One region of the Leifsonia sp. HAY1-4F genome, then DNA from elsewhere that is predicted to be linked to it. Evidence: predicted binding sites of a transcription regulator. Region 1 holds the regulator's gene; each other region holds the start of a gene.

Region 1 (9,830 bases):
CCAGCCGGTCGAGCACCTCCCAGAGGTCGCCGCCCTCGCGCGTCCACCCGCGCGCCGCGAGCGTGGTGCCGCGCACATCCAGTCCCACAGCGATCGCCTCGCCGTACTCGCTGATCGCACTGGCCGCCCACTCCGGGTTCTCCAGCGCGGCGGTCCCCAGGTTGACGCGGGTGGCGCCCGCGTCGAGGGCCTGCGCCAGCGACGCGTCGTCGCGGATGCCGCCCGACAGCTCGATCTTCACCCCGTGGACCTGATGGATGACGCGCTTCAGCAGAGAGCGGTTCTCGCCCCGGCCGAAGGCGGCGTCGAGGTCGACGAGGTGGATCCACTCGGCGCCCGCGTCCGCCCACTCGGCGGCGGCATCCACCGGGTCGCCGTAGCTGGTCTCGCTGCCCGCCTCGCCCTGGGTGAGGCGCACGGCCTGGCCATCGGCCACATCGACCGCGGGAAGGAGGACGAGTCGGGGCGTGCTGAGAAGATCGGTCATATGGTTCCTCGTGTCGGTCCGCGCATGCGGAGGGGGTGCACCCGGGGCTAGAGCGTGCCGATCCAATTGCGGAGCAGCTGGATGCCGGCGCGGCCGGACTTCTCGGGGTGGAATTGCGTGGCGCTCAGCGGCCCGTTCTCGACGGCGGCGATGAACGGCGAGCCGTGCTCGGCCCAGGTCACTCGGGGCTCCGGGAACGGAGCGGTGGTCTCCAGCGTCCACGCCTGAGCGGCGTAGGAGTGGACGAAGTAGAAGCGCTCGTCCTCGAGCCCTGCGAAGAGAACGGAATCCTGAGGCGTCCGGACGGTGTTCCAGCCCATGTGCGGAACCACCTCGGCGTGGAGCCGCTCGACCGTTCCCGGCCACTCCCCCAGGCCTTCCGTCTCGACGCCGTGCTCCACTCCGCGCTCGAACATGACCTGCATGCCGACGCAGATGCCGAGCACCGGACGGCCTCCGGCGAGGCGCCGGTCGATGACCTCGTCGCCGTGGGAGGCGCTCAGGGCCTGCGTGACCGCGGCGAACGCGCCGACGCCCGGTACCAGCAGCCCGTCGGCCTCCTGCGCACGCTTGCGGTTGCCGGTCAGCTCTACCCGCGCGCCCGCCGCCTCCACGGCCTTGACCGCCGAGTGGACGTTGCCCGTCCCGTAATCGAAGACGACGACATCCGGCGTCCGGCCCAGGGTCACAGCGCGCCCTTGGTGGACGGGACGCCGGTGACCTGCGGGTCGTACGCCTTCGCCTGACGGAAGGCGCGCGCGAACGCCTTGAACTCCGCTTCCGCGATGTGGTGCGGGTCGCGGCCGCCCACGACGGTGATGTGCGTCGTGAGGCGCGCGTTGAACGTGATCGCCTCGAAGACGTGACGCACCATCGAACCGGTGAAGTGCCCGCCGATCCGGTGCAGCTCGAACCCGGCCGGTTCGCCGCTGTGCACCAGGTACGGGCGTCCGGAGATGTCCACGACCGCCTGGACGAGCGCCTCGTCCAACGGCACCAGGGCGTCGCCGTACCGCGAGATGCCGGCCTTGTCGCCGAGTGCTTCGAGGATGGCCTGGCCGAGGACGATGCCGACGTCCTCAACCGTGTGGTGCACGTCGATGTGGGTGTCGCCGGACGCGCGGATACGCAGGTCGGTCAGCGAGTGCTTGGCGAACGCGGTGAGCAGGTGGTCGAAGAACGGGACGCTCGTCTGGATGTCGGAGGTGCCGGTGCCGTCGAGGTCGAGGCTGAGCTCGATGCTCGACTCGCTCGTCTCCCGCGTGACCGTGGCGGCGCGATTCGTCATGCGTCCGAGTCTACCGGGGCGTTCACGTCCCGCTCCGGGGCCTCGTCGACGGAGGGCGCAGCCGTCGGCCGGCCGAGAGCGGCCAGCGCGTCGAGGAACGCCGTCGTCTCCTCCTCGGTCCCGGCGGTCACCCGGAGGTGGTGAGGGATGCCGACGTCGCGGATGAGGATGCCGCGCTCGGCGAGTGCCTCGAACACGCCGTGCGGGTCGTCCACACCGCCGAAGAGCACGAAGTTGCTCCCACTGCGGTGCGGCGTGTAGCCCAGGCGAGCGAGCTCCGTGACGAGCCGGTCGCGCTGTCCGCGGATCTGGCCGACCATCGCGAGCATCTCGTCCGCGTGCGCGAGCGCCCCCAGGGCGGCCGCCTGGGTGAGCGCCGACAGGTGGTAGGGCAGGCGCACCAGGCGGAGGGCGTCGGTGACGGCAGGGTCGGCGGCCAAGTACCCGACGCGCGCGCCGGCGAAGGCGAACGCCTTGCTCATCGTCCGGGAGACCAGGAGCCGGGGCCGGCCCTCGAGAAGCGTCAGAGCGGAGGCGGCGCCGTCGGGCAGGAACTCGGCGTACGCCTCATCCACGACGACGATGCCGCGCGCGGCGTCGTAGGCGGCCTCGATCGTGTCGAGGCTGAGGGGCGTACCCGTCGGGTTGTTGGGCGAGCACAGGATGACGATGTCCGGGTCGAGGCGACGGATCTCGGCGGCCGCCGTTGCGGGCGAGAGCTCGTAATCGGCGTCGCGCGCTCCGGCGAGGTACTCCGTGCCGGTGCCCGAGGCGAGCAGCGGGTACATGGAGTAGGTCGGAGCGAACCCCAGGACGCTGCGGCCGGGTCCACCGAACGCCTGCAGGATCTGCTGCAGCACCTCGTTGGAACCGTTGGCCGCCCAGATGTTGGCGGCCGTGAGGCCGTGGCCCAGGTACCGCGCGAAGGCCTCGCGCAGCTCCGTGAACTCCCGGTCGGGGTAGCGGTTGACCCCGCCGATCGCCGTGACGATCCGGTCGACGATGTCGGCTGCGACGTCCGCGGGCACCGGATGCGTGTTCTCGTTCACGTTGAGCGCGATGGGCACCGGACGCTGCGGAGCGCCGTACGGGGAACGACCGCGCAGGTCATCCCGGAGCGGCAGCTCGGAGAGGGAAGTCACCCGTCAATCGTACTGAGCGCCCACGACGTCACCGTGCCGCATGACGCTGTGTGCCGACACGTGATACCGCTCGCGCACTCCGCACGCGAGGAATGCGCTGGAATCGGAGGACTTCTGGTGTGGAAGGGCCGCCGATCACCTCCCGTCGAGGCTACTGCCGGGTCACCCAGCGAGAACTCCTCCGTTCTCAACCCGCCCCACCGCGCGGACTGATCCGGCAGAAAGGGAGGAAATTTCGTCGCCAGGCGCGGTCAGCACCACGAAGGGAGGATGCTCAGCCCAGATCCCGCCGAACTATCTCCCTTTGCTACCCGGCCCAGCGGGAGTCGCGGCGATCCGAGGTCGAACGCAGCCGAGACGGCAGAACGGGAGGCGCCACGCAGGGCGGCTAGTGCGCGTACTTCGCCGGGACGGCGAGCTGCTGCCCGGGCGAGACGACCGCCGAGTCCAGGCCGTTGAGAGAGACGATGTCGGCGATCACATCCCGCGGGTCCGCGTTGGGCGCGACGCGCTCGGCGACGGACCAGAGGGAATCGCCGGACTGCACCGTCACGTACTGGAAGCTGACGTGCGTCTGCTGACTCGTCGCGACGGCACCGCCGCCGTTCAGCGCGAACACGAGCGCGCCGATCACCAGCGGAAGCGCCACGAGAGCGGACAGCACCGCGCGTCCGCGTCGCGTGAGCCGCAGCCGCACGCGGGCGGTGTCGGGCAGCGGCGGGACGGCGTGCAAGCGTGGCGAGGACGCCGTCGACGCTGCTCCCGCGGACCGCGGGAACATCGTGGGTGCTGCATCGCTGATCAGTGCTGCGCTCATGACCGTGACCTCCTCAGACTCGCGGATGCGAAACTGTGTTCCGAATGTATCTTCGAATGTCGAAAACCGCAACACACGCTGTTGTGGGAAATTTCCGCAGGAAGTTCGCGACACACTCGAACACATGTTTGTCTTCCTCTCGTGACGCGGATACAGTTTCGACTGTCTGAGAACATCAGATCAGGGACCACCGACATTCCTGCCGGGGAGCCCCTGGGGGACGGCCCAATTCAGGAGAGGACGCCCGTGTCGAATGAGAACCAGGCCCGCGGAGGCACGCGCCGCCGCAAGAACCTGAGCGACAAGCAACTGGCGATCCTCGATGTGATCCAGCGCTCGGTCAGCCAGCGAGGCTATCCGCCGAGCATGCGCGAGATCGGGGATGCCGTCGGACTCTCCTCGCTGTCGTCGGTGACCCATCAGCTCAACCAGCTCGAGCTGAGCGGCTACCTGCGCCGCGACCCGAACCGGCCGCGCGCGCTCGAGATCCTGATCGACGTGCCCTCCTCGTCATCCCAGGCCCCCGACTACGAGAACCAGACGCCCGTCGGGGACGCGGCGATGGTGCCCCTGGTCGGCCGGATCGCGGCCGGCATCCCCATCACCGCGGAGCAGCAGGTCGACGAGGTCTTCCCCCTCCCCCGCCAGCTGGTCGGCAACGGCGAGCTGTTCATGCTCAAGGTGGTCGGGGAGTCGATGATCGACGCCGCGATCTGCGACGGCGACTGGGTCGTCATCCGCGCTCAGAACACGGCGGAGAACGGGGACATCGTCGCGGCGATGCTCGACGAGGAGGCGACCGTCAAGGTCTTCCGCCAGCGCGACGGGCACACCTGGCTGCTGCCGCGCAACTCCAACTTCGAGCCGATTCTGGGCGACTTCGCTCAGGTGCTCGGCAAGGTCGTGGCGGTCCTTCGCGCCGTCTGAGCCCGCCCTCGGCGCCGCGAGCTCAAACCCGGCCGAGCCGTCAGGCCCAGCCGAGCCGTCAAACCCAGCCGAGCCGTCAAACCCAGCCGAGCCGTCAAACCCAGCCGAGCCGTCAAGCCCAGCCGAGCTCGCCGAGCCGTTGGTCGGAGAGCCCGAAGTAGTGCCCGATCTCGTGCACCAGGGTCACCCGGACGCGCGCCCGCAGTTCCTCCTCGGTCGCCGCGGACGCCTCGAGGTTGTTGCGGTACAGCGTGATCCGGTCCGGCAGCTCGCCGAACCCGTACACCGACCGGCGCGTCAGCGGGCGTCCGCTGTACAGTCCGAACAGCCGGGGCCGCGCCCCGGCGGGCTGGTCCTCGATCAGGATCGCGACGTTCTCGAGCGGCCCGACCATGTCGTCCGGCAGCGCTTCGAAGATGTCGCCGACCATCCGCTCGAAGTCCTCGTCCGGGATGCGCACCATGCGCTCATCCTGACACGGCGGCGGCCCCGGTTCGCTGTGCGCGTACCGGGGCCGCCGTCGTTCTGAGACAGGACCTGTCAGGCCGTGACCGCCGCGCGCTCGCGCACGGCCCGCGTGGCCTCGATGATGTTGCGCAGCGACGCGACCGTCTCGTCGTATCCACGGGTCTTCAGCCCGCAGTCCGGGTTCACCCACAGCTGGCGGCCCGGAATCGCGCTCAGCGCGGTCTCGAGCAGCTCGGTGACCTCGGCGACCGACGGCACACGCGGCGAGTGGATGTCGTACACGCCCGGCCCGATGCCGTGCTCGAACCCGGAGCTCTGGATGTCGTGCACGACCTCCATGCGGCTCCGCGCCGCCTCGATGCTGGTCACATCGGCGTCGAGGTTGCGGATCGCGTCGATGACCACGCCGAACTCGGAGTAGCAGAGGTGCGTGTGGATCTGCGTCTCGTCGGCGACACCGGACGTGGCGAGGCGGAACGACCCGACCGACCACTCCAGGTAGTCGCCCTGCGCGGCCTTCTTCAGGGGCAGCAGCTCGCGGAGCGCGGGCTCGTCCACCTGCACGACGCGGATTCCGGCCTGCTCCAGGTCGGCGATCTCGTCGCGCAGCGCGAGCGCCACCTGACGGGCGGTCTCGCCGAGCGGCTGGTCGTCGCGCACGAAGGACCACGCGAGGATCGTGACCGGGCCGGTCAGCATCCCCTTCACCGGCTTCTCGGTGAGGCTCTGCGTGTACGCCGACCAGTCGACCGTGATGGGCGCCGGGCGCGACACGTCGCCCCAGAGGATCGACGGGCGCGTGCAGCGGGAGCCGTACGACTGCACCCAGCCGTTCTGGGTGACCGCGAAGCCGTCCAGGTTCTCGGCGAAGTACTGCACCATGTCGTTGCGCTCGGGCTCGCCGTGCACGATGACGTCGATCCCGATCTCCTCCTGGAGGTCCACGACGCGCTTGATCTCCTCGCGCATCCGGCCCAGGTACTCGGCCTCGGTGATGAGGCCCTTGGCGAGCTGGGCGCGTGCGCGGCGGATGTCCGGCGTCTGCGGGAACGACCCGATGGTCGTCGTGGGGAGGAACGGCAGCCCGAGCGCCTCGTCCTGGGCCGCCAGGCGCGAGGCGTAGTCGCCGCGGCGGAAGTCCGCGCGGGTCAGCGCGGCCTCGCGCTCGCGAACCGCCGGAACGCGCACGCCCGGTGCCGAGGCCCGGTCGGCGAGCGCAGCGGTCGCCGCGGTCAGCTCGTCCTGGATCGCCTCGTGCCCGTCGACGATGCCGCGCGCGAGCACGGCGACCTGGGCCACCTTCTGGTCGGCGAACGCCAGCCACGACGTCAGCCGCGCATCCAGGTTCGGCTCGTCGTCCACATCGTGCGGGACGTGCAGCAGCGACGTCGACGTCGACACCGCGACGTCGGGGCTGAGCGAAAGGAGCTCGGTGAGCGTCCCGAAGGCCGCCTCCAGGTCGCCTCGCCAGATGTTGTGGCCGTCGATCACGCCGCCCACGATCGTCTTCTGGCGAAGAGCGGATGCGGTGGCCGCGTCGAGCCCCGAAGGAACCGCTCCGCGGACCAGGTCGAGGGAGATCGCCTCGATCGGCGTGGCGGCAAGGACGGGGAGGGCGTCGTCCAGGCTGTTGTAGGGCGCTGCGACGAAGATCGCCGGCCGGTCGGCTGCTGCACCCAGCTGGTCGTAGGCGGTCCGCGCAGCGGCGAGCACCGCATCCCGAGCCTCGTCGATGCTCTCACTGACGAGGGCAGGCTCGTCCAGCTGCACCCACGGCGCGCCGGCGGCGGCCAGGCGGGCGAGGAGCTCGCGGTAGACGGGCAGGAGGTCGGCCAGCCGCGACAGCGGGCGGAAGCCCTCCGGCGCGTCGTCGCTCGGCTTGCTGAGCAGCAGGAACGTGACCGGCCCGACCACGACGGGGCGGGTGACGAATCCGGCGGCCCGGCTCTCCTCGAACTCGCGCACGATCCGGTCGGAGGCGAGGCGGAAGTCCGTCTCCGGCCCGATCTCCGGCACCAGGTAGTGGTAGTTGGAGTCGAACCACTTGGTCATCTCCAGCGGCGCGTTGTCTCCCTCGCCGCGGGCGATCGTGAAGTAGCCCGCCAGATCGACGGACCCGTCGGCCGCCGCGAGCGCGCCGAAACGCGACGGCACGGCGCCGACCGTGACGGCCGCATCCAGCACCTGGTCGTAGAAGCTGAAGCTCTGGGGGATGGAGGCGTCGGTCCTGCCGAGGCCGAGCGAGGCCAGGCGCTCCCGCGTCGTCGCGCGAAGCTGCGCTGCGGTCGCCTCCAGCTCGTCGGCGCCGATGCTGCCGGCCCAGAAGGCCTCGACGGCCTTCTTGAGCTCACGGCGGCGGCCGATGCGCGGGTAGCCGATGATCGTGCCCGCCGGGAAGGGGGCTCGCGTGCTGTCGGTCATGCTGGTTCCTTTTCAGTGGCCGATTTCTCGGGGAGGGTGCTGTCACGGTGGTCGGAAGGTGGGAGGGCGCCGATGCGGTCGAGAACCGAGAGGACCGCTTCGTGCTGGTTGAACGTGTAGAGGTGGAGGCCGGGAGCACCGCCCGCAAGCAGCCTCTCGCCGAGGCGAGCGGCCCAGGCGACGCCGATCTCGCGCCGGCCCTCGTCGGTCGGCTCGACCTCCAGCTCGATCGCCAGGTCGCTCGGGAGGTCCTCGCCGCTCAGCTCGAGCATCCGCTTCAGGCGTGCGGGGCTGGTGACGGGCATGATGCCGGGCAGGATGGGAAACGCGACGCCGGCCTCGGCCGCACGTTGCGCGAAGTGCAGGTAGTCCTCGGCGTGGAAGAAGAGCTGTGTGATCCCGAGGTTCGCGCCGGCGGCCTGCTTGGCGAGCAGCGCGTCGATGTCCTGCGACACGGAGTGGGAGGACGGGTGCCCGTTCGGGAATGCGGCGACGGCGATCTGGACGTGCTCCCGGTGCTGGAGCACGGCCTGCGCGCGCAGCTCGGGAACGACCAGCTCGCCGTACGGCGACCGCTCGGCCTGCACCCGGTGGATGAGCTGCACCAGTTCCGCGGTCGTCCGGATGTCGCCGATGCCGTCCTCGCCCTCCGGCAGACCGGCGGGCGGGTCGCCCCGCACGGCGAGGAAGCGCCGGACGCCGGCATCCAGGAACTCCCGGATGAGCCGGTTGGCCTCCTCATGCGAGGAGCCGACGCAGGTCAGGTGCGCCATCGGGCTGACGTCCGTGTTGTCGATGATGTAGCGCAGGACCTCGAGGGATGCGCTGCGCGAGGAGCCGCCGGCACCGTACGTCACCGAGATGAAGTCCGGGTGCGTGGCAGCCAGGCGGTCGATGGTCGCGGGAAGCGACGCGGCCGCGCGCTCAGAGCGCGGAGGGTACAGCTCGAAGGAGTACCGGACATCGGTACAGCTCATGGAATCCTCGGATGGTTGACAGCGGCACGGGACACCCCGCACACAGGCTTGCGGGATCGCACGGGCGGGTGCCGGGCTCGGCTGTCGCACCACGTCAGCGGTCGCCCGCTTCGGTTGACTGGCAATCTAGCAAGCGGAGAGGCCGGACGGAATCGCCCGCGTCATCCTTCGACACAGTCGGTCCCGTCCGGCCTCGATTCCGCTCGCCGGGCATGTTGGCCGCGGCGTGCGGCCTATGCTGTCGGCGTCACTTCGAACGGTTCGAACGCCGCGTGGTACTCCGGCATGATCCGGGCGGTGACGCGCGTACCCTCCTCGACGTACTCGGTCGAGATGACCCGGCCGCGCTCGTGCAGAGCCGAGATCAGGTCGCCGCGGTCGTACGGCACGACCAGCTCGACCTGCAGGGACGGGTCGGGCAGCAGCCGCGCGATCGCGGCGAGCACCTCATCCACGCCCTCGCCGGTGCGCGCCGACACGAAGATCGCGCCGGGTTCCAGACCCCGCAGGACCAGCCGGTCGTCCGCGGGGATCAGGTCGGCCTTGTTGAAGACCACGATCTCCGGGATCTCCCGTGCGCCCACCTCGCCGATCACGTCGCGCACCGTCGCCAGCTGCGACGCAGGGTCGGGATGCGAGCCGTCCACCACGTGGAGGATGACGTCCGAATCGGCGACCTCCTCCAGCGTCGAGCGGAACGCCTCCACCAGCTGGTGCGGCAGGTTGCGGACGAAGCCGACGGTGTCCGCCAGCGTGTACAGGCGGCCGTCGGCCGTGACCGAGCGGCGCACAGTCGCATCCAGCGTCGCGAACAGCGCGTTCTCGACCAGCACGCCGGCCTTCGTCACGCGGTTCAGCAGGCTCGACTTCCCCGCGTTGGTGTAGCCGGCGATCGCGACCGACGGCACCGAGTTGCGGTTGCGGTTCGCGCGCTTCGCCTCGCGGGCCGGCTTGAACCCCGCGATCTGCTTGCGCAGCCGGGCCATCCGCGTGTGGATGCGGCGGCGATCCAACTCGATCTTCGTCTCACCGGGACCGCGCGATCCCATGCCGGCTCCCGCGCCGCCCACCTGGCCACCGGCCTGACGGGACATCGACTCGCCCCACCCGCGCAGACGCGGCAGCAGGTACCCGAGCTGTGCGAGCTCCACCTGCGCCTTGCCCTCACGGCTCTTGGCGTGCTGGCTGAAGATGTCGAGGATCACGGCCGTGCGGTCGATCACCTTCACCTTCACGACGTCCTCCAGCGCGCGGCGCTGGCTCGGCGCCAGTTCGGTGTCGGCGATCACGGTGTCGGCGCCCA
Region 2 (9,830 bases), on a different contig from region 1:
GCTCCCCTCGCTGTTCGCGAGCCTCTCGAAGATCGCGGCGGCGAGCGTCGGGCCGACTCCGCGGACCTCGGCGATCTGGGCCGGCGTGGCCTTGCGCAGCTGCGCCACCGAGCCGAAGTGCTTCAGCAGCTCCTTCACGCGAGCGGGGCCGAGGCCCGGGATCTCGGCGAGAACGCTCCCGATGTCGCGCTTCCGGCGGGCCCGCTGGTAGGTGATCGCGAAGCGGTGCGCCTCGTCGCGGAGCCGCTGGATGAGGAACAGTGCGTCGCTGTTCCGCGGCAGGATGACCGGGAAGTCGGAGTCGGGCAGCCAGATCTCCTCGAGCCGCTTGGCGATGCCGGCGAGCTGGATCCCCGTCACCCCCGACTCGTCGAGGGCCCGCTTGGCGGCGGCGACCTGCGGCTGGCCGCCGTCGACGATGAGCAGGTTCGGCGGGTACGAGAACTTGCGGCGACGGCGTTCGGAGCCGTCCACGACCCCGTCGGCGCCGGCCGCACCTTCCGCGTCGAGCGCGGTGTCCTCGGCCAGCTGGTCCTCGGCTGCCTCGGCGGCCGTCCGCGGTGCCGACGCATCCACGGTGTCGCTCTTCAGGTATGCCAGCCGGCGCGAGATCACCTGATGGATCGACTCCGTGTCGTCCGTGGACTCGGGGATGCTGAAGCGCCGGTACTGGTCCTTGCGGGGCAGTCCGTCCTCGAACACCACCATCGAGGCGACGATGTTCGTACCGCTGAGGTGCGAGACGTCGTAGCACTCCATCCGCAGGGGCGCGTCGTCCATCCCCAGAGCATCCTGGATGTCGTTCAGCGCCTTCGACCGCGCCACGAAGTCGGAGCTGCGCCGGGTCTTGTAGAGGATGAGCGCGTTCTTGGCGTTCATCTCGACGGTCTGCGCGAGGGCCGCCTTCTCGCCGCGCTGCGCCGTCTTCAGCTCGACGCGGCCCGTGTGCCGGCCCCGGGGCGCAGAGGGGTCGGGCGTCTCCCGGCGGCGCTGGGTGAGCCAGAGCTCCAGCTCTGCGGTGTCCTCGGGCAATTCGGGGACGAGGATCTCACGAGGCGGGGCGTCGGGTCCGTCGTACGCGTTCTGCACGACCGTCTCGACGAGTTCGCCGAGGCTGACGTCGAGCTCCTTGTCGACCACCCAGCTGCGGACACCGCGCACCCGGCCGCCGCGGACGATGAACTGCGTCACGGCGGCCGCGAGCTCGTCGTGCGCGATGCCGAAGACGTCCGCATCCACACTGTCGGTCAGGACGACCGCGCTCTTGCCGAGCACGCCCTCGAGCGCCTGGATCGCATCCCGGTGGCGGGCGGCCGCCTCGTAGTCGAGGGTGCTCGCCGCCTGCTTCATCTTCTCGGTCAGGTCGCGGAGATAGCCGCTGTCGTTTCCCGCCATGAACGAGGCGAAGTCGATCGCGAGGGACTTGTGGTCCTCCGGCGTGATGCGGCCGACGCAGGGCGCCGCGCACTTCCCGATGTCGCCGAGGAGGCACGGGCGGCCGGTCAGCTCCGCACGGCGGTACACGCCGTCGGAACAGCTCCGCATCGGGAACGCCTTGAGCATGAGATCGACCGTCTCGCGGATCGCCCACACCTTCGTGTACGGGCCGAAATAGCGCGCGTCCGGGATGTTGCGATTGCGCGTGATCATCACGCGCGGCACGCGGTCCCCGAGCGTCACGGCCAGGTACGGGTACGTCTTGTCGTCGCGGAACTTGACGTTGAAGGGCGGGTTGAACTCCTTGATCCAGGTGTACTCGAGCTGGAGGGCCTCGTACTCGGTGCCCACGACCGTCCACTCGACGCTCGCCGCTGTGGTGACCATGCGGCGGGTGCGCTCGTGGAGGCTGCGAAGCGGCTGGAAGTAGTTGCTCAGCCGGGCGCGGAGGTTCTTCGCCTTGCCCACGTAGAGCACACGCCGGTTCTTGTCGCGGAACCGGTACACGCCCGGCTGCGTGGGGATCTCGCCGGCCTTCGGCCGGTAGCTGACGGTGTCGGCCACGGCGCGCCTCAGGCGGCACCCCGGGCGGACTCGCCCTGCAGCATCTCCTTGAGGAAGAAGCCCGTGTGGCTGCCCGGGGCCTCGGCCACCTGCTCCGGCGTGCCGGTCGCGATGACCTCGCCGCCGCCGGCGCCGCCCTCAGGTCCCATGTCGATGATCCAGTCGGCCGACTTGATGACGTCGAGATTGTGCTCGATCACGATGACCGTGTTGCCCTTCTCGAGCAGCCCGTTGAGCACCAGCAGGAGCTTGCGCACATCCTCGAAGTGCAGCCCGGTCGTAGGCTCGTCGAGCACGTACACGCTGCGGCCGTTGGACCGGCGCTGCAGCTCGGTGGCCAGCTTGACGCGCTGGGCCTCGCCGCCGGAGAGCGTGGTCGCGCTCTGGCCGAGCCGGACGTAGCCGAGTCCCACATCCACCAGCGTCTGCAGGAAGCGGTGGATCGCCGAGATCGGCCGGAAGAACTCGGCCGCCTCGCTGATCGGCATGTCGAGCACCTCGGCGATGTTCTTGCCCTTGTAGTGCACCGAGAGCGTGTCGCGGTTGTACCGCGCTCCCCCGCACACCTCGCACGCGACGTAGACGTCCGGCAGGAAGTTCATCTCGATCTTGATCGTCCCGTCGCCCGAGCACGCCTCGCAGCGTCCGCCCTTGACGTTGAAGCTGAACCGGCCGGGGAGGTAGCCGCGGGCCTTTGCCTCCGGGGTCTCGGCGAACAGCGTCCGGATGCGGTCGAAGACGCCGGTGTAGGTCGCCGGGTTGGACCGCGGAGTGCGGCCGATCGGCGCCTGGTCGACGTGCACGACCTTGTCGAGGTTCTCGAGACCGGTGACCGTGCGGTGCTTGCCCGGCACCTTGCGGGCGCCGTTCAGCTTGTTGGCGAGGACCCGGTACAGTATGTCGTTGACCAGCGACGACTTCCCGGAACCCGAGACGCCGGTGACCGCGACGAAGGTGCCGAGCGGGAAGTCGACCGTCACCTTCTTCAGGTTGTTGGCCTCCGCCTCCACGACCCGGATCATCCGCTTCTTGTCGATCTTGCGACGCTTCGGGGGCACCGGGATCTCGCGGCGGCCGGCGAGGTAGTCGCCGGTCAGCGAGTCGGTGTTCGCCAGGAGCTCCTCGTAGGAACCGGAGTGCACGACGTGTCCGCCGTTGACCCCGGCGCCCGGGCCGATGTCGACGATCCAGTCGGCGGTGCGGATGGTGTCCTCGTCGTGCTCGACCACGATCAGTGTGTTGCCGAGGTCGCGCAGCGCGACGAGCGTGTCGATGAGGCGGCGGTTGTCCCGCTGGTGCAAGCCGATGCTCGGCTCGTCGAGCACGTAGAGCACGCCCGTCAGTCCCGAGCCGATCTGGGTCGCCAGGCGGATGCGCTGCGCTTCGCCACCGGAGAGGGTCCCGGCCGCCCGCGCCAGGTCGAGATAGCTGAGGCCCACCTGGATGAGGAAGTCGAGCCGGATCTTGATCTCGCGCAGCACCTGGGCGCCGATCTTCTGCTCTCGCTCGGTGAGGTGCAGCTTCTCCATGAACGCGCGGGCGTCGCTGAGGCTCAGCTGCGAGGCGTCCGCGATGCTCCTGCCGTGCACGAGCACTGCGAGCACCTCGGGCTTGAGGCGCTTGCCGTCGCACACCGGACACGGCACCTCGCGCAGGTACTCGGCCCAGCGGGCACGCTGCGTGTCCGTCTCGGCCTGCAGGTACTGCCGTTCGATATAGGGCACGACGCCCTCGAAGCCGGAGGTGTACGACATCTCGCGCCCGTAGCGGTTCTTCCACCGCACCTTGACCTCGAAGTTGTCGCCGTGGAGCACGGCGTCCTTCACCTCGGTGGTCAGCTTCTTCCACGGGGTCTTCAGGGAGAACTTCAGATCGCGAGCAAGGCCGTCGAGCAGCTTCTCGTAGTAGTTGAAGAGTCCCTTGCCCTGGGTCGTCCACGGGATGATGACGCCCTCGGAGATGCTCTGCTCGTCGTCGCCGAGCAGCAGCTGCTCATCCACCGACATGCGCGTGCCGAGGCCCGAGCACTCCGGGCAGGCGCCGAAGGGAGCGTTGAACGAGAAGGTCCGCGGCTCGATCTCGGTCAGCTGGATGGGGTGGCCGTTCGGGCACGAGAGCTTCTCGCTGAAGTTCTGCCAGGCGGCAGGCCCCTCGCGGTCGACGAAGTTGACCTGGACCAGGCCGTCCGTCAGTCGGAGCGCCGTTTCCAGCGAGTCGGTGAGGCGGCCGAGGATGTCCGGGCCGGCGACCAGACGGTCGACGACGACGGAGATGTCGTGCTTGTACTGCTTCTTCAGCGTCGGCGGGTCGGAGAGCTGGATCTGCTCGCCGTCGACCAGCGCACGCGCGTACCCGCTCGCGGCCAGCTCTTTGAAGAGGTCGACGAACTCGCCCTTCTTCTGCGAGACGACCGGGCTGACGACCATGTACCGGGTGCCGGCCTCCAGCTCCATCAGCTGGTCGGCGATCTGCTGCACCGTCTGGCGCTGGATGCGCTCACCGCACACAGGACAGTGCGGCACGCCGATGCGCGCCCACAGCAGGCGCATGTAGTCGTAGATCTCGGTGATCGTGCCGACGGTCGACCGCGGGTTGCGGTTGGTGGACTTCTGGTCGATCGAGACGGCCGGGCTCAGGCCTTCGATGAAGTCGACGTCCGGCCGGTCCACCTGCCCGAGGAACTGGCGGGCGTACGCCGACAGCGACTCGACGTACCGTCGCTGCCCCTCGGCGAAGATCGTGTCGAAGGCGAGCGAGGACTTGCCCGACCCCGACAGGCCGGTGAAGACGACCATCGAGTCGCGCGGGATCTCCAGATCGACATTGTGGAGGTTGTGCACGCGCGCTCCACGCACGCTGAGGTGCGACCCCGTCACTCTGCTGATGTTCCCCGACTCGATGTTCACTCGCCCGCTGCTCACTCGCTCTATTCTCCGCCATCCGTGCTGTCTTCTCGGGGCTGTTCGCCCACCGCGCATCCCGTTCGCCAGCTCGAACGTGTGTTCGATTCTATCCTCCCGAACGCACGAAGCCGCGCAAGCGCGAGTCTAGGCGTGACCACCGACATTCGTCCCGGGACGGTTGCAGGAGGACGGCCTCCAGGCCCGCGGTCAGCGTGGCGCGCGAGGAGGCCGACGCAGCAGGGCCGGCAGCAGGAGACCGACCAGTGCGACCAGCGCGAGTCCGGACAGGACGGCCAAGAGCGGGCTGGAGGCTCCCCGGGCGGACAGGAGAAGCGCGACCGCGGCCGCCTGCGCGGGGACCTGGATCAGCACGAAGCGACGCAGCGACGGCAGCAGCACGGCAGGCTGCAGCCTCGCTGCGCTCGGCACGACGAGCATCCACCCGACGACGAGGTGCAGCGCGTGCACTCCCGCGACGAGACCGAGGAGTCGCGGGGTCACCGTTCCCGGCTCCACGAGCGACGAGAGCAGGAGGATCCCGATCAGCACCCAGGCGGTGAACCAGCGCGGGCGCCACACCGCGACCCCGATGAGCGCGGCCGCGATGCCGGTCCACGTGCCCACCGGGATGCCGACCAGCACGAACGGGAGCGCGATCGCAGCGAACAGGGCACGCACGGACCAGCCGGGGATCGTGAAGACGCCGAGGACGGGGACGCCGTTCATCGTCGCCGTCCCGCCGCGATCGCGCGGAGGGACGCCTCGCGGCCCGGCGCATCCTCCCACCGGACGAACTCCGCTCCCCCAGCCTGCAGCTGCTCCAGCCGGATGCTGCGTGCGAGCTCGACCGTCCGCAGGGCGAGACGGTCGCGCGAGGTCAGCTCCCGCAGATCCCGGGCCGGCAGGACGTCGACGGCGATCACGCGGTGACCCGCGGCGCGCCAGGTGTGCGCGAGGGTCACCGGCTGATCGTCGAGGAACGTCGAGAGCACGAACACGAGTGCCCCGGGCGACAGCCGCGGCGCGCGGACCCGCTGGAAGGTCGTCCCGGTCGCCGAGGTCAGCTCGATCGCGCGGAGCACCCGTTCCCGGTGCCGAGCGCCCGCCCGCGGAGGCAGCACGCGCCCGTACTCGCTCAGGTCGTCGAACCCCACCCGGTCTCCCGCCGCGGCGTACGCGGCGGTCAGCGATGCGGCTGCCTCGCGAGCGAGATCCAGTGACGACACCGCCGGGCGCGGGTACCGCTCCGACCAGTCCGCGATGACGCCGGTCAGGTCGTCCCTGGCGTCGATGACCAGGTGGATCGCAGCGTCCGAGGTTGCGGTCGTACGCCGGACGTACAGCTCCCCCGCCCGGCCCGCTCGGGCGGTCGCCCGCCAGTCGATCCGCCGGAGGCGGTCACCGGGATGGAAGAGGTCGATGTCGCGGAACTCTCCGCCCTCGCCCGGCCGGGTCGACACGTGCTGCCCGGTCAGGCCGAGGAGGCGTGCCGGGAGCGGGAGGCTCCGGACCGGTGCCTGGCGCGGACGCACGACGCGCTCGATCGCCGCCTCCTCCCCCGGCATGCTGACCCACGCCGCGTCGGCGCCGACCGCTCGCGCCTCGACCGCTACGACGCGCTGGCGGCCGGAGTGGACCAGCGGCACCTCGGCGGTCAGACCGGCCGCGGCACGCGCGGTGACCACCGCATCCACGGGCGCAGCTCCTCCCAGCGACAGCCGCAGCTGCAGGGCCTCGGGATGCTGTGCGGCGGCAGCATGCACGCGCACCGAGAGCAGGGGTAGGCCACGGGAGGTGTGGATGGCCTCCTCGGAGTCGGCTGAGGTGTCCAGGCTGACGGAGTCGCCGGATGGCCGGCGCTCCCAGCCGAGCGCCGCGGCCACCAGCAGCGGAGCACCGACGAACGCGGGCTCCGGCCGGGACATCACGAAGGCGGCGACCAGGCCGACCACTCCGATGACCACCGCGGCGGCCAGCGCCGGACTCGGCATCCAGGCGGTGCGGGTCGAGCTGCTCGCGCGATCCGTCATCCCGTCACCGCCTCCACCGGGCGATCCCGTCCGGCTGTCCCGCCGATCATCGGCTCGACGCCTCCTCGCCCGTCCGCTGTGCGACCCCGACCGCGGGCGGGCCGGGCACGGTGTTGACCACCTCGGTCACGACCTGCTCGGCCACCACCCCGCCGGTCCACGCCTGGACCGTCAGCGTGAGCCGGTGCGCCAGGACGGGAAGCGCGACGGCCTTCACGTCGTCCGGGATGACGAAGTCGCGCCCGTCCAGCACGGCCAGCGCTCGCGCGACGAGCAGGAGGCCCTGGGATCCGCGCGGGGACGCGCCCACCTCGACGGAGCGGTGCCGGCGGGTGGCGGCGGCAAGCCGGACGCAGTACGCGGCGATGTCCGGATCCACATCCACTGCCTCCACGCCCGCTTGCATCGACCGCAGGGTCGCTGCATCGATGACCGGCTCGACCGTGGCGACCTCGTGACGCCGGGCGACCCGCGAGAGCAGGACGCGTGCTTCGCCGTCCTCGTCCGGGTATCCGACCCTCAACCGGACCATGAACCGGTCGAGCTGCGCTTCCGGAAGCGCGTAGGTGCCCTCCGATTCGATGGGGTTCGCCGTCGCGACCACGTGGAACGGCGAGGGAAGCGGGAAGCTCTTCCCTTCTACGGAGACCTGCCCCTCAGCCATCGCCTCCAGGAGCGCCGACTGCGTCTTCGGCGACGTCCGGTTGATCTCGTCGGCGAGGAAGAGCCCGGTGAAGACGGGACCCGGCCGGAACTCGAAGTCGGCGATGCCCGGCACGTACACGAACGAGCCCGTGATGTCGGACGGCAGCAGGTCGGGCGTGCACTGGAGCCTCCGGAAGTCCAGCCCGACCGCGGCCGCGATGCTGCGGGCGGCCAGCGTCTTGCCGAGACCGGGAACATCCTCGAACAGCACGTGGCCGCCCGCGAGGATGGTCGCGAACGCGATCCGCAGTGGTTCGCGCATCCCCACGACGACGCTTCCGACCCGCTCGAGCACGTCGGCTCCCAAGCGCGCCACCTCGGAGACCGGAAGCGACGTCGCGGGATCGAACGGGGGTTCAGCGGACACGGGGCGGCTCCTCAGGGGTCGGGATCGGGGTGGGGGCGGTGGTCGGGGTCCGGGTCGGAGCGGGGGAAGCGCGTCCGCTCTGCGACGCGGGAGTGGCGGATGCCGCTTCGGCGGTCAGCGCCTCGAGGCGATCCAGCACCGCGGCCACGGCGGAGGTGCGCATCTCGAAACCGGATCCCCGTCGCAGGAGAGCCAGCGCCTGGCGCCCGAGGAGCGCCTCCAGCTGCGCGTCGGCGGAGCGGTCCTCCAGATCGAGGCCGCGCAGGGCCACTGCACGCTCCGCGACGGAACGCACCGCCCTGACGCCCTCCGACGAGACCCGGCCGCCACGGGCGCCGAGCGACCAGCCGAGCTGGGCGACGTCCCGGCGCGAGCCGGTCCGCGACGGCGCGGGCGGGGTCGCCCAGGTCACCTCTGCGACCTCGCCGAGCGCCGAAAGGCAGGACGACAGGCCGAATGCTGCGGCCCCCAGGCCGAGGGCGTGCGCCGCATCCATGCCGAGAAGCCAGGCGGCCACACCCATCGCGACGCCCAGCAGCGCGCTCAGGATGAGTCTCCGCGGCATCCCGGGCGGGAGTCGGCGAGTCGCGGTCATCGTGGTCCGGCCATTCCACGGTCACGGGCGGAGCCGCCCGGCGCCCGACGGTCCACGCCGGACGGGGCGACGCTCCACGAGGAGCGGAGCGCGTCGACGGCCCGGCGGGCCTCCGCGACATCCCCGGGGGTGACGGCTGCCGTGCTGAAGCGGGCACGGACGTAGAGGGTGAGCAGGCGCGCGGCCGCGTCCCGGTCGGCGGCGACCCGGGCGACCACGCGGGAGGCGAACTCGGCGGGCGTCTCGGCCGGGAGACGTCGGACGCCCCAGTCGGCGGCGCCCTCCTCGAGGCCCACCCAGGCGCGTTCGATCGCATCTCGGGGTTCCCGCTGTTCGGCGAGCACCTCGGCTGCCCGGTCGAGTCCTCGTCGTACGTGCTCCGGTTCGGGTTCCGGTTCAGGTGCCGGCGTCGGCGCAGTCGAAGCGTCGGCGGAGCTGAGCAGACCCAGCGCGGCCGCTTCGGGCGGATTCGCCCGTCTGCGGAGCCAACGCCAGAGCAGTGCCAGCGCGACCACCGCAGCGAGCACGATCAGCGCGACCAGAAGCCAGGACAGGTCCAGTTGCATCACCTGAGACTTCTGCTGGGGCTGCGGCGAGGAGGTAGGGAGCCGGTCGATGCTGCCGCTCGTCCGTGTCGGCGCCGGGGGGAGGAAGATCCGGGGTCCGCTGAACTGCGGGCTCCCTTGGAAGACCAGCGCCAGCAGGGCTGCTGCGACCAGGGCGACGCACGCAGCGAGCGTCCACCGCCGTCCTGTCGCCTGTGCTGCCACCCTGTAACCGTAGCCCGCGGGCCGAGAACAGGGGGAAACCACCGGGGTCGGGATTCTGCTCCTGCTCCTGCTCGTGCTCCACGGCTTCGGGCACCCGCAGCCACGGCAGGCTCAGCCGAGGTGGCCGGCCTTCTCCATCTGGCGGAGATCCCGCTTCAGATCCGACAGCTCGTCGCGCAGTCGGGCCGCCAATTCGAACTTCAGCTCGCCCGCCGCAGCCAGCATCTGCTGGTTGAGGTCGGCGATCAGTCCCTCCAGCTCCGCCGCACCCTCTGCGGCGATGCCGCCGCTCCGCAGGTTGGGGGTCGGACTCTTGCGCCGCTGCTCGCGACCGGCGAGCATCCGTGCCGTGTCCGCCTCTTCTCGCGCCAGAATGTCCGTGATGTCGGCGATCCGCTTGCGCAGCGGTTGCGGGTCGATCCCGTTGACACGGTTGTACTCGACCTGCTTCTCGCGCCG
Region 3 (9,830 bases), on a different contig from region 1:
TGCTCTTCCCCGAGCAGGACCAGCCGGGCGTCGACTTGATCCTGCCCGACTTCGCACCGGTGCGCGACCGGCTGGACGACGTCGTCGGCGTCGTCCTGACCCACGGTCACGAGGACCACATCGGCGCGGTGCCGTATCTCCTCAAGCTCCGTCGCGACATCCCGCTCATCGGATCGGGTCTGACGCTGGCGCTCGTAGAGGCCAAGCTCAAGGAGCACCGCATCCAGCCCTACTCCCTCACGGTGAAGGAGGGGCAGGTAGAGCAGCTGGGGCCGTTCTCGCTGGAGTTCGTCGCCGTCAACCATTCGATCCCCGACGCGCTCGCGGTCGCGATCACCACGCCGGCCGGCGTGGTGCTGCACACCGGCGACTTCAAGATGGACCAGCTGCCGCTGGACGACCGGATCACCGATCTCCGTGCCTTCGCACGCCTCGGCGAGAGGGGCGTCGACCTCTTCCTGGCCGACTCCACCAACGCCGACGTCCCCGGGTTCACCCCGCTGGAGCGGTCCATCGGCCCCGTGCTCGACGCCGTGATCGCGCGGGCGCCGCGGCGGGTCATCGTGGCGAGCTTCTCCAGCCACGTCCACCGCGTCCAGCAGGTGCTCGACGCCGCCGCCTCCAATGGCCGGCGCGTCGCGCTGCTCGGCCGCTCGATGGTCCGGAACATGACGATCGCCGCCGAGCTCGGCTACCTGAAGGTGCCGGAAGGCGTGCTCATCGACTACAAGAAGGCGGCCGACCTGCCCGACGACGAGATCGTCTACATGTCGACCGGCTCGCAGGGCGAGCCGATGGCGGTGCTCGCGCGCATGGCGAACCTCGACCACCAGATCGAGGTCGGGCACGGCGACACCGTGATCCTCGCGTCGAGTCTCATCCCGGGCAACGAGAACGCGGTCTACCGGGTCATCGACGGGCTCACGAAGCTCGGAGCGAACGTCGTCCACAAGGGCAATGCCAAGGTGCATGTCTCCGGCCACGCCGCCGCCGGCGAACTGCTCTACTGCTACAACATCCTGAAGCCGAAGAACGTGATGCCGGTGCACGGCGAGTACCGCCACCTGGTCGCGAACGCACGCCTGGCGATGGACACCGGCGTACCGGAGGAGAACACGATCCTCGCCGAGGACGGCTCGGTCATCGACCTGCGCGACGGCATCGCCCGCGTCGTCGGGCAGCTCGACCTCGGCTTCGTATACGTCGACGGCGCCAGTGTCGGAGAGATCACCGACGCCGACCTGAAGGACCGCCGCATCCTCGGCGAGGAGGGCTTCATCTCGATCATCGTCGTCGTGGAGGCGGCGACCGGCCGCATTGTCACAGGACCCGAGGTGCACGCCCGGGGCTTCGCCGAGGACGACGCGGTGTTCGACGACGTCAAGCCGAAGATCGCCGCGGCGCTGTCCGAGGCCGCGCACAACGGCGTCCGTGACTCGCACGCCCTCTCGCAGGTGGTGCGGCGCACCGTCGGCCGCTGGGTGAACACGAGCTACCGGCGCCGGCCGATGATCGTCCCGCTCGTCATCGAGGCGTAGGCGACTCCGCCATGGCGACAGGGATCGTTACCCCGCGGAAACGCGGGGGCCGGTAGCGTTCCCGCATGAGAGCGTTCCGCATCCGACCCGCCACCGGCGAGGATGCCCGCGTGCTCGCGGACATGCTCGTGGAGGCGGTCAACGGGAACGCGGAAAGGACCCGCTCCCGGGTGAACGTCCTCGAAGACCCTGCCTTCGGACGTTATATCGCGGGCTGGAAGCGCCCGGGCGATTTCGGCTGCGTCGCCGAGGACGCCAACGGTGTCGCGGTCGGCGCGTGCTGGGCGCGGCTGTTCCCGGCGAACGACCCGGGATCCGGGTTCGTGGCGGTCGGCGTGCCGGAGCTCACCCTCGGCGTCTACCGGCAGTGGCGGGCGCAGGGCGCCGGACGGGCGTTGCTGCGTGAGCTCTCCCTCGCCGCGTCGGCGCACGGGTACGCACGGCTGAGCCTCAGCGTCGAGCGGACGAACTTCGCACAGCGCCTCTACACGAGCGAGGGCTACGTCCCCGTCGCAGTCGGAGAGAGCGCCGACACGATGGTGCGCACCGTCCGCTGACGGAGCGGATTTTCCACAATCCAGGCGCGGGAACCCCGGGATGACGGGGGTACGCCGTAGCGTGGACTCCATGGCCACGAGCACCAAGTCGAATTCTCGCGCCCGGAACTCCGGTCGCGGCGGGTCGACCGCGCGCAAGCCGGCAGCGAAGACCGCCCAGCAGAAGACGGTCGCCTACCCGGCAGCCGACGCGGGGTCGAGCCCTCTCCTCCGTGCGTGGATGGGCCTGGCGCACCTCACGGGCGCCGCCTTCCGCGCGCTCGGGCCCGAGAAGCTCAGCAAGGAGGAGCGGCGCGACGGCTTCCCCTTCTTCCTCGTCCTGCTCGCGATCGCCGGCGCCGTCGTGGAGTGGTTCCTGATCAACGACCAGGTCGCCCGCATGCTCGACGCGTGGACCTTCGGCGGCCTGTTCGGCCGCGTCGCCTTCGCCCTGCCCGTGGTGATGGTGCTGTTCGCCGCCTGGCTGTTCCGGCATCCCAGTTCCGTCGACGACAACACGAGGATCGGGATCGGCCTCAGCATCCTGCTCCTCATGGTGTCCGGCCTCTGCCACCTGTTCAGCCCGCATCCCTCGCCCAGCGACGGCATGGCGGCGCTGGCTCAGGCGGGCGGCGTGCTCGGCTGGCTGGTCTCGGCGCCGCTCTCGCTGGTGATCACGCCGTATGGCGGGGGCGCCGTCGTCATCGTCCTGCTCATCCTGAGCCTGTTCATCATCACGAAGACGCCGCCGAACAAGCTGCCGGCGCGCATCCGCGAGCTGTACGCCTACCTGTTCGGGGCCCAGCTCCCGACGGAGGACGAGCGCCACGAGGCGAAGAGCGGCAAAGAGGCTCGCACCAAGCAGGTCGAGCTCGACGGTGTCGACGACGAGCCAGAACCCGAGGGCAACCTCCCGTGGTGGCGGCGCAACAAGTCGCAGCGCGAGGAGGACCCCGAGTACGACGCGGAGCCGGTGGACGGACTCACGGAGGTCTTCGGGAAGGGCGAGCGGGGCAAGGGCGAGTTCGCGACGGCCCTCGAGCCCGATCCGACGAGCGATCACTACAACACCGAGGTGCTGAGCGAGCTCGCGCACGCGGAGGACGCGCTGCAGCGGTTCACGGGAGAGCAGCCGCCCACCGCCGTGGCGCCGCTTCCCGGTGCAGCAGGCCTTCCCGGCGCTGGCGCCCTTCCCGGCGCTGCCGCGGTGCTTCCGGGATTCCAGGCGGGCGCCGAGGACTTCGACGAGGACGCCGCACCGCCGGCTCTGCCGCAGCCGACGGCCCCCTACAACCTGCCATCGGCGTCCATGCTCTCGGCCGGGACGCCCGCGAAGACCCGCTCGGGCGCGAACGACGAGATCGTCGCGGCCATCACCGAGGTGCTGACGCAGTTCGGGGTGGACGCGAAGGTCACCGGCTACTCGCGCGGCCCGACCGTCACGCAGTACGAGATCGAGCTCGGTCCGGGCGTCAAGGTGGAGCGCGTCACCGCCCTCAGCAAGAACCTCTCGTACGCGGTGGCGAGCAACGAGGTGCGCATCCTGTCGCCCATCCCGGGCAAGAGCGCTATCGGCGTAGAGATCCCCAACAGCGACCGCGAGATCGTGTCGCTCGGCGACGTCCTGCGCTCGCCGGCCGCGACCAAGAGCGTCCACCCGATGACGATCGGCGTCGGCAAGGACGTCGGCGGCGGCTATGTCGTGGCGAACCTGGCGAAGATGCCGCACCTCCTGGTCGCCGGCTCCACCGGCTCCGGAAAGTCCAGCTTCGTCAACTCGATGATCACGAGCCTCCTGATGCGCGCCAAGCCCTCCGAGGTGCGGATGGTGCTCATCGACCCCAAGCGGGTCGAGCTGACGATCTACGGCGGCGTCCCGCACCTCATCACCCCCATCATCACGAACCCGAAGAAGGCGGCGGAAGCGCTGCAGTGGGTCGTGAAGGAGATGGACATGCGGTACGACGACCTGGCGAGCTTCGGCTTCCGCCACATCGACGACTTCAACCGCGCCGTGGTCAACGACGAGATCGTGCTGCCGGCGGGCAGCGAGCGGAAGCTCAAGCCGTACCCCTACCTCCTCGTGGTCGTCGATGAGCTCGCCGACCTGATGATGGTCGCTCCGCGCGATGTCGAGGACTCGATCGTCCGCATCACGCAGCTTGCGCGTGCGTCCGGCATCCACCTGGTCCTCGCGACGCAGCGGCCGTCGGTCGACGTCGTCACCGGCCTCATCAAGGCGAACGTGCCGTCCCGCCTCGCGTTCGCGGTCACCAGCGTCACCGACTCGCGGGTCATCCTCGACCAGCCGGGTGCGGACAAGCTCATCGGCCAGGGCGACGGGCTCTTCCTGCCGATGGGCGCATCCAAGGCGATCCGCGTGCAGGGTGCGTGGGTGAACGAGGCCGAGATCCAGAAGGTGGTCGAGCACGTCACGCGTCAGGCGCGGCCGGAGTACCGGCAGGATGTCACCGTCGGTGCGGAGCGCAAGCAGATCGATTCCGACATCGGCGACGACCTCGAACTGCTGCTCGCGGCGGCAGAGCTGGTCGTCTCCTCCCAGTTCGGTTCCACGTCGATGCTGCAGCGCAAGCTGCGGGTGGGCTTCGCCAAGGCCGGCCGCCTCATGGACCTGCTGGAGTCGCGCGAGATCGTCGGGCCGTCCGAGGGATCGAAGGCCCGCGACGTGCTGGTCACGGCCGAGCAGCTCCCGCAGGTCATCGCCCGGCTGCGAGGCGAGGAGCCGCCCGGTGGTGCGCCCCAGGCGGCGCCGCTCGCGCAGCGCCCGGTCGAGCCGGCCGCCGGCGCGGAGGAGGACCGGTACGGCGTCGACCCCGTCGCCGAGATGACCGCGGGTTATCCTGAGGTCGACGGGGACTCGGACGACGACGCCTGGCAGTTGACCGGCAGAGAGTAGAAGACCGCGATGTCGGTGCCCGACACGCCTCCGCCCGCAGCGGCGGACGGCGGAGCAGACCGCGTGAGCAACTGGAACCTGCCCAACGCGATCACGATCGTGCGCATCCTTCTGGCTCCACTGTTCTTCTGGATGCTGCTCGCCGATGGCGGCCACGACGGGTGGTTGCGCTGGGCTGCGACCGTGCTGTTCATCCTGGCGATCGCGACGGACGGTGTGGATGGGGCGCTCGCCCGCCGCAACGGAATGGTCACCGATCTCGGCAAACTCCTCGACCCGATCGCCGACAAGGTGCTGACCGGGGGTGCGCTCATCGCCCTGTCGCTGCTCGGCGAGCTGCCGTGGTGGGTCACGGTCGTCATCCTCGTGCGCGAGGTCGGCATCACCGTCTACCGCTTCGTCGTCATCCGCCAGGGCGTCATCGCGGCCTCGCGCGGAGGCAAGATCAAGACCATCGTCCAGTCCGTCGCCATCTCGCTGGCGCTCGCGCCGCTGTGGACGATTCTGGGGGACTGGGTCTTCTGGGTGAACGGCATCGTCATGACGGCGGCCGTCGTCCTGACGGTGTGGACGGGCATCGACTACCTCTGGCAGGCCTGGAAGGGGCGGAGGGCGAAGCGTGCCGTCGGCTGAGCGGGACGGCACGGTCCGGGTGGTCCGCGCGCTGATCGACCGACGCCTCACCATCGCTGTGGCGGAGTCATTGACCGGAGGGATGCTGACCGCTGAGCTGACGAGCGTGCCCGGCGCGTCCGCTGTGGTGCTCGGGGGAGCCGTCGTCTACGCCACCGAGCTCAAGCACTCGCTCCTCGGCGTGGATGCCGCGCTGCTCGCCGCCGAGGGGCCTGTGCATCCCGAGGTCGCGTGCCAGCTCGCAGCCGGCGTGCGGGAGCGGCTCGCGGTGGATGGGCGTCCGGCGGATCTCGGCGTGGCCACGACCGGGGTCGCTGGGCCCGACCCGCAAGGTGGGCAGCCGGTGGGCACCGTCTACCTCGGGATCGCAACGGCGGCGGGGGCGCGTTCGATCGCGCTGGACCTGTCCGGGGACCGCGAAGAGATCCGCCGCCGGACGGTCGCCGAGGCCATCGGCGCGCTGGCCTTCGAGCTTGGCATAACGATTGTGTAAATACCCGTATTACCGCGGGAATACGGGGCGTTTCCGGCTCGTTACACCTGCTGCATTCACAAGAAAAGCCCAGTAGCCCTCGATATCGTGGAACAGAGGATGCGGTACATTCGTATCCCATCGATACGTCGGCAGGGTAAGAGAGGGAGGCTCCGAATGATTCTTGTACGTCAGGAAATCGGCGACGTGCTCAGGGACTTCCGCCTGCAAAAGGGTCGCACGCTCCGCCAGGTCGCCAGTAAGGCGAGCGTCGCGCTGGGCTATCTCAGCGAGGTCGAGCGCGGTCAGAAGGAGGCGTCGAGTGAGATCCTCGCCTCGGTGGCCGACGCGCTGGAGACCCCGGTCTCCGTCATCATGCGCGAGGTCGGTGATCGGATCGCCGTGCTCGAGGGTCTCGAGCCGGTGATTCCGGATACCGTTCCGGACGAGTTCGTCACGGCGATGGGCTCGGATCTGGTCGCGCGCTGATCAGAACGCCTGGGAGGACGCCCCGCGACTGCGGGGCGTCCTTCGTTTTCCCTCCCTCCACTCTTCTGAAGTAAGGACCCATGAAGCTCAGCGAGTTCCAGAGAGCCGTGTCGGACGAGTTCGGCCGCTCCTATGGCCAGGCGCTCCTCACCGATCTCGTGCTCGGCGAGCTCGGTGGCCGGACAGCCGCGGAGGCCCTCGCCGCCGGCCGTGCGCCGCGCGAGGTCTGGCTGGCCCTGTGCAAGGAGGCCGGGGTGCCGGCCTCGCATTGGTACGGGGCGGGAAAGCCCGCGCCCAAGCGCTGAGGGCTTGCGACACGCCGATCCGAACCTCTCGAAGATATGTTCGGATCTGGCTACACTTCTTCACAACGGCAGTCGAAAACCGGTTGTCCACAGATCGCACGTCCCTCGCTTCGAGTGTCGGACGTCACTCCTAGAGTCGAACCGTAGCGAAGCCACGAAGGAGAACCGCAATGCCATCACCCGCAGACCGCGAGAAGGCGCTAGAGACCGCCCTTGCGCAGATCGACCGCCAGTTCGGAAAAGGCTCGGTCATGCGACTGGGCAGCGATGAGCGCGCACCGGTCGAGGTCGTTCCCACCGGATCGATCGCACTCGACGTCGCACTCGGCATCGGCGGTCTCCCGCGCGGCCGCATCATCGAGATCTACGGCCCGGAGTCGTCGGGTAAGACCACGCTGACGCTCCATGCGATCGCCAACGCGCAGCGCGCAGGCGGCATCGCCGCCTTCATCGACGCCGAGCACGCGCTCGACCCGGAGTACGCCCGCAAGCTCGGCGTCGACATCGACGCGCTCTTGGTGTCACAGCCCGACACCGGTGAGCAGGCGCTCGAGATCGCCGACATGCTGGTGCGTTCGGGGTCCATCGACCTCATCGTCATCGACTCCGTGGCGGCCCTCGTGCCGCGCGCCGAGATCGAGGGCGAGATGGGCGACTCGCACGTCGGCCTCCAGGCCCGACTGATGTCGCAGGCGCTCCGCAAGCTCACCGGCGGTCTCAGCCAGACCAACACCACGATGATCTTCATCAACCAGCTGCGCGAGAAGATCGGCGTGTTCTTCGGTAGCCCGGAGACGACGGCCGGTGGTAAGGCGCTCAAGTTCTACGCCTCGGTCCGCCTCGACATCCGGCGCATCGAGACCCTGAAGGACGGCACTGAAGCGGTCGGCAACCGGACCCGCGTCAAGGTCGTCAAGAACAAGATGGCTCCGCCCTTCAAGCAGGCCGAGTTCGACATCCTCTACGGTGTCGGTATCTCGCGTGAGGGCAGCCTGCTCGACTTCGGTGTCGAGCACGGTCTCGTCAAGAAGTCGGGCGCCTGGTACACCTACGAGGGCGACCAGCTCGGCCAGGGCAAGGAGAACTCGCGCAACTTCCTGATCGCGAACCCGGACGTCGCGGCAGAGATCGAGCAGAAGATCAAGATCAAGCTGGGCATCGTCGCCGACCCGAACGCGGTGGTGGAAGCGCCGTCGAACGTCGGGTCGATCGAAGAGAAGCTGCAGGCGCGCAAGGGCGCTTGAGCGTGTCCGTCGCCTCCCGAAGGAGATCCTCGTGGTGGTGAAGTTTCCGTCGTCGTCTGAGGGCGACGCGAGCGGTGGGTCGTCGAGCGGTGGGTCGTCGAGCGATGGGTCGTCGAGCGATGGGCTGTCGAGCGATGGGTCGTCCAGCGACGCGCAGGAGCGTCTCGCCCCGGTGACTCCGCTCCGGCGACCCGCTCCTGGCCGGAGTGCCGGCGACGACCATCCGTCGCGGGGGAAGGTCGCTCGTCCGGTCGTCGGACTGCGTTCCGCAGAGCCGGGCGGCGGCGAGCCACGGGTCGGCCGGCCGAGTGAGAGCACGCAACGTGACTCCACGGTGTCCGACGGCGGGTGGAACAACACCTGGGGTGGTGGACCCAGTTCGCTAACGGCAGAAGCTGCCGCTGAGGAGGACGAGGAGACGGCGCGCCAGACGCGCAAGACGTCCGGTGTCGCCATCCGGCAGCTCGCACGGCGGGGGATGTCGCGGTGGGAGCTGGAACAGGTGCTGATCCGTCGCGAGATCCCGGAGGAGGTCTACGGTCCGGAGCTCGACCGGCTCGAGACGTTGGGTGTGATCGACGATGCCTCCCTGGCGACGACGCTTGCGTTCACGCAGCACAGCCGCAAGGGCCTGGGGCGTTCGGCGATCGAGCAGGAGTTGAAGCGTCGCCACATCGACCCGGAGCTGATCGGGCTGGCCCTGGCCGACATCGGCCAGGACGATGAGCTGGAACGGGCGATCGAACTCGCCACGAAGCGGATCGGCCAGCTCGAGAACTACGACGACGAGACGGCGCGCCGGCGGCTGCACGCGTTCCTCGCCCGCAAGGGATACGCGTCCGAGGTCGTCCGTCAGGCGATGGAGGCCGCCTTCACCGGCCGACGTTCCCGCGGCGGCTCGGGCGTCCGCTTCCAGTGACGGCTGCGTAGACTTGTCGCCATCATGAGCATCCTGGAACAACGCAGCGTCATCGAGCCCTCGGAGGCGGCGGTCCGCCCGGACGGCCGGGCGCGGACGTACGAGGTGCGCACGTTCGGCTGCCAGATGAACGTCCACGACTCCGAGCGACTCAGCGGTTCCCTCGAAGCAGCCGGCTACGTCGCGGCCGATGGGGAAGAAGCGGACATCGTCGTCATCAACACGTGCGCCGTACGCGAGAACGCGGACAACAAGCTGTACGGCAACCTCGGACACCTCGCGGGCGTCAAGAGGCACCACGAGGGCATGCAGATCGCGGTCGGCGGGTGCCTTGCACAGAAGGACAAGAACGTCATCCTCGAGAAGGCGCCCTGGGTGGATGTCGTGTTCGGCACCCACAACATGGGCTCGCTTCCGAGTCTTCTCGAGCGCGCCCGTCACAATGACGCAGCGGAGATCGAGATCCTCGAATCGCTCGAGACGTTCCCCTCGACGCTCCCGACCAAGCGAGATTCCTCCTACTCCGGCTGGGTCTCCATCTCGGTGGGCTGCAACAACACCTGCACGTTCTGCATCGTGCCGTCCCTCCGAGGCAAGGAGAAGGACCGGAGGCCGGGCGACATCCTCGCCGAGATCCAGGCGCTCGTTGACGACGGCGCGATCGAGGTGACCCTCCTCGGCCAGAACGTCAACTCGTACGGCGTCGAGTTCGGAGACCGTCAGGCCTTCAGCAAGCTGCTGCGGGCGGCCGGGCAGATCGACGGCCTGGAGCGGATC

The links. Region 1 encodes LexA, which represses DNA repair genes until DNA is damaged. Its sites were predicted from a motif close to TCGAACANNTGTTCGA; they were not measured.
Region 2: the regulator LexA is predicted to act here: its motif matches at 4,993-5,008, upstream of uvrA (excinuclease ABC subunit UvrA).
Region 3: the regulator LexA is predicted to act here: its motif matches at 6,919-6,934, upstream of recA (recombinase RecA).

What each region holds. Positions count from the first base shown of each region.
Region 1 is NZ_JBNDHX010000087.1:5,084-14,913, forward strand. Features, by position in the region: gene priA (bifunctional 1-(5-phosphoribosyl)-5-((5-phosphoribosylamino)methylideneamino)imidazole-4-carboxamide isomerase/phosphoribosylanthranilate isomerase PriA) at 1-487, opposite strand, end outside; gene hisH (imidazole glycerol phosphate synthase subunit HisH) at 535-1,170, opposite strand; gene hisB (imidazoleglycerol-phosphate dehydratase HisB) at 1,173-1,775, opposite strand; gene ACPYOG_RS14915 (histidinol-phosphate transaminase) at 1,772-2,917, opposite strand; gene ACPYOG_RS14920 (LysM peptidoglycan-binding domain-containing protein) at 3,306-3,734, opposite strand; gene lexA (transcriptional repressor LexA) at 3,981-4,661, shown strand; gene ACPYOG_RS14930 (metallopeptidase family protein) at 4,774-5,124, opposite strand; gene metE (5-methyltetrahydropteroyltriglutamate--homocysteine S-methyltransferase) at 5,202-7,550, opposite strand; gene ACPYOG_RS14940 (methylenetetrahydrofolate reductase) at 7,547-8,527, opposite strand; gene hflX (GTPase HflX) at 8,761-9,830, opposite strand, start outside.
Region 2 is NZ_JBNDHX010000063.1:11,092-20,921, forward strand. Features, by position in the region: gene uvrC (excinuclease ABC subunit UvrC) at 1-2,001, opposite strand, end outside; gene uvrA (excinuclease ABC subunit UvrA) at 2,010-4,922, opposite strand; gene ACPYOG_RS12720 (hypothetical protein) at 5,112-5,630, opposite strand; gene ACPYOG_RS12725 (DUF58 domain-containing protein) at 5,627-6,934, opposite strand; gene ACPYOG_RS12730 (AAA family ATPase) at 6,981-8,006, opposite strand; gene ACPYOG_RS12735 (hypothetical protein) at 7,996-8,571, opposite strand; gene ACPYOG_RS12740 (DUF4129 domain-containing protein) at 8,598-9,371, opposite strand; partial or broken gene uvrB (excinuclease ABC subunit UvrB) at 9,483-9,830, opposite strand, start outside.
Region 3 is NZ_JBNDHX010000067.1:2,669-12,498, reverse strand. Features, by position in the region: gene ACPYOG_RS13100 (ribonuclease J) at 1-1,538, shown strand, start outside; gene ACPYOG_RS13095 (N-acetyltransferase family protein) at 1,604-2,095, shown strand; gene ACPYOG_RS13090 (FtsK/SpoIIIE family DNA translocase) at 2,166-4,991, shown strand; gene pgsA (CDP-diacylglycerol--glycerol-3-phosphate 3-phosphatidyltransferase) at 5,001-5,624, shown strand; gene ACPYOG_RS13080 (CinA family protein) at 5,611-6,117, shown strand; gene ACPYOG_RS13075 (helix-turn-helix domain-containing protein) at 6,274-6,585, shown strand; gene ACPYOG_RS13070 (DUF3046 domain-containing protein) at 6,666-6,890, shown strand; gene recA (recombinase RecA) at 7,061-8,134, shown strand; gene ACPYOG_RS13060 (regulatory protein RecX) at 8,166-9,053, shown strand; gene miaB (tRNA (N6-isopentenyl adenosine(37)-C2)-methylthiotransferase MiaB) at 9,078-9,830, shown strand, end outside.